3 regions of the Arthrobacter sp. NPDC057013 genome follow, and region 1 is predicted to be linked to each of the others. Evidence: riboswitches for the same ligand, from Rfam matches in the RefSeq annotation. Region 1 holds a riboswitch; each other region holds the start of a gene.
What was found. Region 1 has a riboswitch for cyclic di-AMP ahead of ACFTSA_RS05775 (C40 family peptidase). Riboswitches for the same ligand answer to the same signal wherever they lie in the genome.

Region 1 (3,263 bases):
CTCTGCATGTCCGGGCTATGGATCGACACCATAAGAGTAAACACTCATTAGGCAGATGAGCGAATCGAACACAAGCATCGTCATGGTGTGTCGCCAAAAATTCATGCGGGCGCAAGCAAAAAAGGACCCCCGCCGGCTGGCGGGGGTCCTTTCCGTAATGCTGTGGGTGTCTTAGCCGCCGACGCGGATGAAGACAGGGCCGGAGCCCACGTTCACGCTGAACAGTGCGGTGGTTCCGCCGTTCCAACCGCCGTGGACGGCCATGCCGTTGCCGACGTAGACAGCGATGTGGGCCAGGCCCATGCCGCCGTTCTGGTAGTACGCGAGGTCACCCGGCTGGGCCTCGGCAGCGCTCACGGTGCGGCCGAGGGACAGGTATCCTGCGGGCCAGCCGTGGTAGTGGATGCCCACGGCGGCGAGTGCGTTGGTGGCCAGCGCGGTGCAGTCCTGCGAGACGCCCAGCTGTGCGTAGGCGGCAGCGGCGATTGCAGCGCCCTTGCCGCTGGCGGCTGTGGTCTTCGGCGCTGCCGGGGCAGCGGTCTCGACGGCGGCGGTGGCCTGGACTGCCGGTGCGTCAGCAGCCGGAGCGGCGTCAACGGCGGGAGCGGCTTCCTGGACCTTCACGACAGGCTTCGGGGCCTCGACGACGGGAGCCGGCGCGGTGGAGACAGCCGGCTTCTCGTAAGAGATGGCGATGCTGGAAGCGGCCGAGATGGTGGCCGGCGCTGCAGCGGACTGCACTTCCAGCGTGGAAGCCGGAGCGGATTCGCGCTGGACGTTGGTCTCAGCAGCGTTGGCGGCGATGCCGCTGGTCAGGACAAGACCTGAAGCAGCAGCGATAACTGCAGCCTGGCGGCTCACGCCACCGGCGTTGTCGCCGACGGCCTTGGCAATGACAGCCAGCGAGCTGGTCTTGGTGACCTCGGCGCGGTGCCGTGCAATAGTCGCACGTGTAGTCATTAAAGTTTCTCTCTTTCGTGTTCCACGGACTGCGGTAGCAGGACGTGGGTTATCGACGAGCCGGCATCTTGGGGGTAAGCCGGCCCGCCTCGAATCGGATTCTTAGCGAAGGGTGTAAAAAGCGGACGTGCCCGTTGCGGACACGGCGTGCAGGAGAGTGCCGTCCGCAGGGTTCAGCGCGCTGATCATCATGCCGTTGCCGACGTAGATGCCCACGTGGGCGCCGCCGTTCTGCATGACCAGGTCGCCGGGGGCAGGCGTGGAGGTGGGCTTCATGGCGTTCCACGCGTTGACGCGGGGAATGCTGATGCCAGCCTGCGCGTAAACCCACTGGGTAAAGCCGGAGCAGTCCCAGCCGCTGGGGGTGGTGCCGCCCCACACGTACGGGTGGCCGATGCCGGTGTACGCGATTGCAGCAAGTCCGGAAGCTGCGGCGGAGACCGCACCATCGGTGGACTTGGCGGTGACGGCCGTGGCCGCACCGGTGCTCTCGTCGCCGGCTTGGCCTGCGCCGGCCGTCTGGCTCTCGTCGCTCGACTGCGGAGCGACGGTTTCGGCGACCGGGGCTGCCACCGTGGTGACGGCAGGACGCTCGAAGGAGACAGTGGCGGTGGGCGCGGCGGTCACAGCAAGCTGTGCGGCCTGGGAACCGGTCTCCGAGGAGGCGGAAACACCAATGTTGGCGTCGGCCGCGTTGGCAGGCATGCCAACGCTCAGGATGAGTCCTGAAGCAGCTGCGATAACAGCTGCCTGGCGACCTACTGTGCCGGCATTGGCGCTAACCGCCTTGGACACGGAGTCCAACGGGTTCATACGAACCGTTTGCGCGCGGTGGCGCGCGGCATTGTGGCGTGAAGACACGAAGGTAGCCTCTCCCAATGCCTGCGAGGTGAGCTGTCGGATTCGGATGGGAGTCACCCGGCCGCTCCGCTTCCTGGGAAGCTTTGCGACTTAACCCCAAGGCCTTCTTGCGAAGACCAAAATTGGTTCCCCCGCCCCTGCCAGACGATGTAATGCGAACGGACCTTGAGCGGTGGCAGAGTTAGGCAATCCACTCAAGAGCGTCAACTTCGGAAAAGTTGACGCGGTTTAGACGGTACAGCAGTTCGGAGCCAATGTCACATTCAGGTTACGGCGTGTCACAGGAATGAGAGTGCTCACTCGGGTTGGCCTAGAGCCAGCCCATGGGATCAACGACATCCCCGTTGACCATCACCTCGAAGTGGAGGTGGCAGCCGGTGGAGGCGCCCGTGGTCCCGCTGAGGGCGATAACCTCGCCCCGGGTGACCTTCTGGCCAACCTGGACGCTGGAGGACGACAGGTGGTTGTACGTGGTCTCCAGGCCGTTGCCGTGATCGATCACGACGCGGTTGCCTCCGCCATACGGGTGCCACCCTGAGAAGGTGACCTTGCCGCTGGCTGCAGCAAGCACCTGGGTGCCGCACTCGGCGGCGAAGTCCTGGCCGCGGTGGAATTCGCCGGCTCCGCCGGTGATCGGGCTCACCCGGTAACCGAACGGCGAGGACTTGACCAGCGTGGTCAGTGGTCCGCCCAAGGTGCCCACCGAGGCCGCACGGCTGACACTGCCGGCCGACTGGGCGCTCAGGAGCTGCTTGAGCTTTCCGTCCGGGTCGCCGGTGGTGGAGACTGACGTGCGGCTGAAGTCGATCTTTGCCGCCGGTTCCGCCGAAACTTTCGGCTGCGCCGGTGATGCAGCGGACGCGGACGCCCCGCCCTGCTCGCCGGCAGCCAGGACAGGGCTGGTGGCGGGGACAGTAACAGTCAGCAGGAGGCCGGTGGCCGCGAGGGCAACGCCGGCTTTCTGCCCAACGCCACTGGCCGAGGCGAAATCCGCAACCTGCCGGAACGGACCCCGGCGGCGGCGGCGCGCTTCGCGCTGGGCGTCCCGGGGTCGGTCCGCGGCGGTGGCCTCCGCAAGGCGCGGCTCCGGAGCGGGACCAGTCGCGCGGCGGCGGCCCCGGGCATTCTGCATGGACAAGTACTGTTTCCTCTCTGGATAGCCTGCGGAGTTAGCTGTCGGATTCGGGTCAGAGAGTTCAGACCCGGTCCGCCATCACAAGCCGTTCCGGCACAGGGGTATCCCCGTAAGGATTCCTTCTGCGGAAGAGACTTGCTGCTGCGGACTTCACCCCAAGGCTGTCGAAACAGCCGGTTGTGGTTCCCCCGCCCCTGCCAGTGGGTGACTCGTTCTGCTGATCTGCTGGCAGGGTTCGGCTTCAGATCAGGTAACGCTTTTGTATCGGCGTTGCCGTTTAACTATAGGCGATTAACGGGCACGGTAA
Region 2 (3,263 bases), on a different contig from region 1:
TGCGGAACGAGTGCGGGAACGTGCCGCGCAGGTAGGCGTGGAGCCGACGCAGGCACTCCTCCAGGTCGCGTTCCTCGTTGTAGACCGGGATGGTCACGTCCAGGACCGGTACCGCGGTGGAGGTGTCGATGGGCGACCGCCGCGGATGCCCGATGAGGGTCTGCACCGGGGCCTGTCCGGCCGCGCCGGCTCCATGGGGCGCGTGCGGCTGCAGGTGCAGCGGTGGGTGCGGCGGGGTTCCTGAGTCCTGGTCAGTGATGGTCATGCATCAACAGTGGCGACCGCTGTTATGAGGGTTTTAGGGCGAAGCTGTGCAGGGGCTGTGGAAGTGCTTCAGCACCGCGTTCTCCCGCGAAGTGGCGGCATATCCGCACCTTTTTGCCTGCCGCGGGAAGACCGGGGACAGCAAAAGGGCCCCGGATCCTGGCGGATCCGGGGCCCTGGGCATCTAAGCCGGGCACCCTAGAGCGGTGCAGAAATGGTCGCCGTCAGCCGGTCCGGCCGCGGCAACCGGTCAGTACCAGTTGTGGGCGAGGTGCCAGTTCAGCGCGCCACACGGGGAGTCGTAGCGCTCCTTGATGTAGTCCAGGCCCCAGTTGATCTGGGTGCGGTAGTTGGTGCGGTAGTCCGCCCCGGCGGTCGCCATCTTCTCGGCGGGCAGCGACTGGACGATGCCGTAGGCGCCGCTGCTGGCGTTGGTGGCCGTCGTGCGCCAGTCCGATTCCTTGGTCCACAGCCGCTGCAGGCACTGCATCTGGTCTGCGGACCAGCCGAAGGAGCCCAGCTTGCTGGCCGCGTAGGCCTGGGCGCCGGCGGGGTCGTTCAGGGCAACAGGCGCTGCGGCCTTCGCGGGAGCAACCTTCGCGGCCACCTTGACGGCGGGCGCGGCCTTGGCAACCGGCGCGGCCTTCGGTGCAGCTTTGGTGACTGCCTTCGGGGCCGCGGCCTTGGCGGCCTTGGGGGCCGCAGCCTTGGGAGCAGCCTTGGCGGTCGCCTTGGTGGCTGACTGCGGAGCGATGGACGCCGCGGAGGGGGCCGGCAGAGCCGAGATCAGCGTCTTGTCGAAGCTCAGCGTCTGCCCGGCGTCGGCGGTGGCCGCAGACGTCACGGCGGCTGTAGGCGTAGCCTGGTCGGCCGCGTGGCCTGCGGCGCCGACGCCCACGAGCACGGCCGCGGCAGTGGTCAGGACCGCTGCCCGGCGACCGAGCGACGGAAGGCCGGCAGCGAAGCGGCCAAATGCAGTCTTGGGCTGGGCCGGCTCGGCGCGGTGGCGTGAAATCGTGGCGTCAGTCTTGTGCGAGGCGCGTTCAGGGCGCGCCTGAGTCTTAAATTCAGACATGGTGGATTGCCTCTCAACACCTGCGGAGTTAGCTGTCGGGTTCGGATGAGGTCATCCGGCCGCACGGAAAATTCACGTGTCGGCTTCACCCCAAGGGCTGATGCGGTAAGCCCGGGACTCTGGTTCCCCCGCCTCTGCCTGATCTAGCGGAATCCGGGAAGCGGCAGAGCTGGGCGTCAATCCGGAGATGCGGCTCTAGTGGTGGCCGCACCATATCGACGGTACAGGAGGCTTTTGATTAAGTCACATTTAGGTAACGGGAATCACGACGACGGCGCGGCGCCTTGTGCGGGCAGGCGGACGGCAAATTCCGTCCGGCCGGGCCGGGACGAAACCTCCACCGTGCCGCCGTGCGCTTCCACGATTGACTGCACGATGGACAGGCCCAGGCCGCTGGTTCCCTCTTCCGAGGCCACGCCCGGTTCTCCCTGTGAAGTCCCCGGTTCTCCCCGCGAATCCGCGGCACGGAGGTCCGTTGCGCCATCCGTGCCAGCGCCCCTCGCCGCTGCCGATGCAGGCGCCATGGGAGACCGCGCCGGCGTCGCACGTGAGGCGTCTGCGCGGGCGAAGCGGGCGAAGACCTTGTCCACGAATTCGGGCGCGATGCCGGCGCCGTCGTCCGTGACAGTAATCACAGCGCTGCCGTCGGCCGAACGCATCACTCCGGTGGTCACCGTGGTGCCGGGCGAGGTGTGCTTGCGGGCATTGGAGAGCAGATTGACGAGGACCTGGTGGAGCTGGGATGCATCGCCCCGGACGGACACCGGTTCCTCGGGAAGGTCGAGGTGCCACGCCCGGTCCGGTGCCATGACTTTCTCGTCGCTGACGGTCTCGATCACCAACTGGGTGAGGTCGACGTCGCTGAGCTTGAGCGGCTGGCCCTCGTCGAGCCTGGCGAGCAGCAGGAGATCCTCCACCAGCGCGGTCATGCGCTCCGACTGGCTCTGCACGCGTGCAAGTGAGCGCTGGCCGTCCGGGCTGAACTGTTCGGTCATGCGCATCAGCTCGGTGTAGCCGCGGATGGCCGTCAGCGGAGTCCGGAGCTCGTGCGAGGCGTCCGCCACAAACTGCCGCACCTTCATTTCGCTTTCCTGCCGCGCTTCCAGCGCGTTGGAGACGTTGTCCAGCATCTGGTTCAGAGCGTTCCCCACGCTGCCCACTTCGGTTCCGGGATGGGCGTTCGACGGCGGGACGCGGACCGCGAGTGCCACCTCACCGGCGTTCAGCGGCAGGCGCGACACCTGCGTGGCCACCTCGGAGAGCTGCTCCAGCGGCTTCATGGTGCGGCGGATGAGCACCGTCCCGGCGAGGCCGATCAGCACGAGTCCGCCCAACGAGACGATGGTGATGGTCCAGACCAGCGACGTCAGTGTGCTCTGCTTCTCTGCCAGGGGAAGCCCGGTCACCATGACTTCGCCGTAGGGCGTCTGGGCGGCAACAAGACGGTAGTCACCCGTGGACAGGGCACGGTCGACGGGGACGCCATCGCGGCGGAGCTCCAGAAGGGTCTGGTTGTCTGCGGCCGAGAGCGTCTTGCGGGTGGCATCCGATGCCAGGAACCCGGCGCTGACCTGCCCGGACTGGATCCTGGCCACGAGGGTTCCCACCCGCTGGCCCCGGCCTTCGAGGGGGTCCGGCCTGTTGCCAGCGGAGCCGAGCGGCGGACGGCCAAAGTCCCGGGCCCTGTCAGCGGCTCCCGTGAGCTGGTCGTCGAGCTGTCGGGTCAGGAACGAATCCATCGAGGCGTAGCTGAAGAGGCCGATGGCAGCGCAAATGGCCACCAGAAGCGCCATGGCCACGAGGACCAGGCGGGTGCGCAGGTGCCAGGTGCCCGGCTTCAGCCAGCTTCGGCGCTGGGTACGGACTGCACCGGAAAGGTTTGCCACGGCCTACTCTGCCGGCTTGATGACGTAGCCCGCACCGC
Region 3 (3,263 bases), on a different contig from region 1:
CTGAGCTCCACACGGAGATGGAGAAGAAAGCGAACGCGGTCAGGAGTGACAGGAAGGACCCCACGACACGGCCGTGCACGCCCAGGTGCCCGGAGGACGAGACGGCATTGTTCATCCCATTGGTCGGGCCAAAAACAGCCATCGGGCACAGAATCAGGCCGCCGACGACGACGCCCAGGACAGTGGCCAGCAGTGCGTCCTTGAAGGACAGCCCAAAGAGAATGGGAAATGAACCCAGGACCACCGTGGCGAATGTGTTTGCACCGCCGAACACCAGCCGGAAGAGGTCCAGCGGTTTCGCGGTCCTGTCGGCAGCGGGAATCGGTTCGATGCCGTGCTTTTCGACTTCGGTCACTGCGGGGGCTTTGGAACCGTTGGTCATGAGATCGCCTTCTGGCTGGCAGGCGCCGGAGAAAGATGCTCGTGGACGGCGAGCACGCTGCCTGACTTTGTCCTGGCGAAAATGATGGTCTCCCTCTCGCGAAGGGTCTCTTGGGTGCCGGCAACGTCGATCACGGTTTCGACATCGTGGCTGAACACGGCACTGTCGCCGGCCACCTGAATGTAGGCGTTGGAGCTGGCGCATCCTGCGACCCGCCAGCCGTCCTCCACCCAGTTCTGCCACAGGTCGCGGTATTCCCCGCGCGAGCTGAGGCGGTTCGGTTCGGAATGGAAGATGAAGGTCGCATCGGGCGCGAAACAGTCGAAGTAGCCGTCTGTATCGGTGGCCGCGAAGGCGGTCATCAGCCTCTTCGCTGCTGCCTCAACCTCGGCGGTGGTCATGGCGGTGGTGATCAGGTCCACGGGAACTCACTCTCGGCGGTGCTTGCAAATGCTTCAGCCGTCACGTGTCCCAACTCACATCCGGCCAGGGTGTCAGTAAACCCGACAGGGTATTCAGCAGTCAACAATTGTTGCTTGACAGTGACTTTTGTTTCGCGCGTCGGCAGCCGACAGCGGCAGAAACGCAGCAGCGGCGGGTGCCGATGCACCCGCCGCTGCCGCATGAACCGTTCCGCCTCTCAGGCGTTTACGTGCTGTTAGGCGTTCACCCGCACGTAAGTCGAGCCGGTGAGCCAGGAGGCCGGGTGCACGATGGTTTCGTTGACACCGTTCATGCCGCTGCTGATGGCCTGCCCGCCGCCGATGTAGACGCCGACGTGTCCGCCGCTGATCATCAGGTCGCCGGGTTGCGGAGCCGAAACGGGAGTGCCGTACTGGTAGAACTGCGCGGGTGCGAGGTCGCCGACGGATTTGCCGACGGACCGCAGGGCCTGTTCCACCAGGACGGTGCAGTCCTGGGTCGCACCGAGCTGTGCCCGGGCGGAGGCCACAATGGCTGCGCCCACGCCGCCGGCCGCCGGTGCGGTCGGTGCTGCCGGGGTTATCGACGCGGAGGCGTTGTAGATTCCCATGCCGGTGGGCTCCGGGACGGCCGGGGCCGCCGGTGCCGCCGGAACGGCAGGAGCGGCCGGAACCCCGGGCACTGCCGGAGCTGCCGGAGCGGCAGGGACCGCGGGGGCTGCAGCTGCGCCCGGACCCGGGATGAGGATCTGGTCGCCGGGGTAAATGATCGACGCCAGTGACAGGCCGTTCTCTGCCAGCAGCGCATCAAGGCTGACGCCGTGGCGTGCCGCAATAGCCCCGAGGGTATCGCCGGGCATTACAGTGTGCGATGCTCCGGCCACAGCAGATCCGGCGTCTGCCGGAGCAGGGACTGCCGGTGCAGCCTGGGCCGGTGCGGCGAGCGCCTGGCCGGCGACGGACTGCACGGCGGCAGCGGCCGGGGCCGCGGCGGACTGGGCTGCACCGCCGGCAGGAGTTTCGGGCGCGTAGGCACCGGCGTGGGCGGGTGCCCCGGCGCCGAAGAGGAGACCGGAAGCGACGGCGGCCGCGGCCGCCGGCTTGGCGACCGAGGCGGCGTTGGACTTGAGGGAATACTGCAGGCCCTGCAGGGCGATGGAGGTGGTCGGGGTGGCGCGATGGCGCGCGGCCGTGGACTTACGTGACATGGTGATGTGCCTCTCCCATGCCTGCGGGGTTAGCTGTCGGGTTCGGGTGGGAGTCACCCGGTCCTGCCCGCTGCTGGGCGGTGCGTCTGGACTTAACCCCAGGCCCTGATGCGCAAGGCCGGTACTAACGTGGTTCCCCCGTCCCTGCCAGTTGTCATAGCGAACGGATCCCGGTCAGTGGCAGGGCTCGGCATTCTGCCCGGGAATGCCCTGAGCGGAACCAGGGCACCGGCCGAGGCTATCGCATCTCCGCACCAAAAGTCACATTTCGGTAACGGCCGGGGATGTGCGGAAGTGCAGGTGCCAACACCCTACAGGGCCTTCACCGCACCCAGCACCTTGGTCAGGGAATCCTTGGCGTCGCCAAACAGCAGCGTGGTCTGCGGCTCGAACATGAGGTCGTTCTCGATCCCGGCGAACCCCGGTCGCATTGAGCGCTTGAGGAACACCACCTGGCGCGCGTCCGCCACCTCGAGGATCGGCATCCCGTAGATCGGTGAGCCGGCGGTGGTCTTCGCGGCGGGGTTCACGACGTCGTTCGCGCCGACCACCAGTGCGACGTCGGCGGTGCGGAATTCGGAGTTGATCTCGCCCATTTCCTTGAGCGATTCGTAGGGCACATTGGCCTCGGCGAGGAGCACGTTCATGTGCCCGGGCATGCGGCCGGCCACGGGATGGATGGCGAAGTCCACGCGGATTCCCCGGGTTTCCAAGGCCTGCGCCAGCTCTGCCGCGGTGTGCTGGCCCTGGGCCACAGCCAGCCCGTAGCCGGGAACGATGATGACCCGCTGAGCGTAGCCCAGCAGCACCGCCACGTCCTCCGCGCTCGACGAGCGGACCGGGCGGTCGCTCACGGCGGTGGATCCCGCCGTCGAGCCTCCCCGGAAGGCGCCGAACAGGATGCCGGCCACGCTACGGCCCATGGCCGCGGCCATCGCCCGGGTGAGGATGGTGCCCGACGCGCCCACGAGCGTACCGGCCACCACCAGGAGCACGTTCCCCAGCACCAGTCCGGACGCTGCAACCGCGAGGCCGGTGAACGCGTTGAGCAGGGAGATGACGATCGGCACGTCGGCGCCGCCCACCGGCAGCACCAGCAGCACGCCTGCCACCAGCCCCAGCAGCAGGAGCAGCAGCGCCAGGACGAGGGATCCGCCCGTCACGACGGCGACGGCGGCACCGACTGCGGCGAGCAGCACCGCCCCCATGAGCACCGCCAGCCCGGGGAACACCACGGGGCGGGTGGTCATG

Region 2: it holds a riboswitch for cyclic di-AMP, as region 1 does, so the genes downstream of both, ACFTSA_RS13055 (hypothetical protein) here and ACFTSA_RS05775 (C40 family peptidase) in region 1, are expected to answer to the same signal.
Region 3: it holds a riboswitch for cyclic di-AMP, as region 1 does, so the genes downstream of both, ACFTSA_RS20225 (LysM peptidoglycan-binding domain-containing protein) here and ACFTSA_RS05775 (C40 family peptidase) in region 1, are expected to answer to the same signal.

The regions. Positions count from the first base shown of each region.
Region 1 is NZ_JBHUSE010000003.1:39,561-42,823, reverse strand. It holds gene ACFTSA_RS05780 (NlpC/P60 family protein) at 172-960, opposite strand; gene ACFTSA_RS05775 (C40 family peptidase) at 1,063-1,773, opposite strand; cyclic di-AMP (ydaO/yuaA leader) riboswitch at 1,826-2,019, opposite strand; gene ACFTSA_RS05770 (M23 family metallopeptidase) at 2,132-2,953, opposite strand; cyclic di-AMP (ydaO/yuaA leader) riboswitch at 2,965-3,207, opposite strand.
Region 2 is NZ_JBHUSE010000008.1:148,476-151,738, forward strand. It holds gene ACFTSA_RS13050 (glycosyltransferase) at 1-265, opposite strand, end outside; gene ACFTSA_RS13055 (hypothetical protein) at 515-1,339, opposite strand; cyclic di-AMP (ydaO/yuaA leader) riboswitch at 1,345-1,508, opposite strand; gene ACFTSA_RS13060 (ATP-binding protein) at 1,603-3,225, opposite strand; gene ACFTSA_RS13065 (response regulator transcription factor) at 3,229-3,263, opposite strand, start outside.
Region 3 is NZ_JBHUSE010000021.1:3,417-6,679, reverse strand. It holds gene ACFTSA_RS20235 (purine-cytosine permease family protein) at 1-382, opposite strand, end outside; gene ACFTSA_RS20230 (YybH family protein) at 379-804, opposite strand; gene ACFTSA_RS20225 (LysM peptidoglycan-binding domain-containing protein) at 1,041-2,012, opposite strand; cyclic di-AMP (ydaO/yuaA leader) riboswitch at 2,016-2,215, opposite strand; gene ACFTSA_RS20220 (NAD(P)(+) transhydrogenase (Re/Si-specific) subunit beta) at 2,324-3,263, opposite strand, start outside.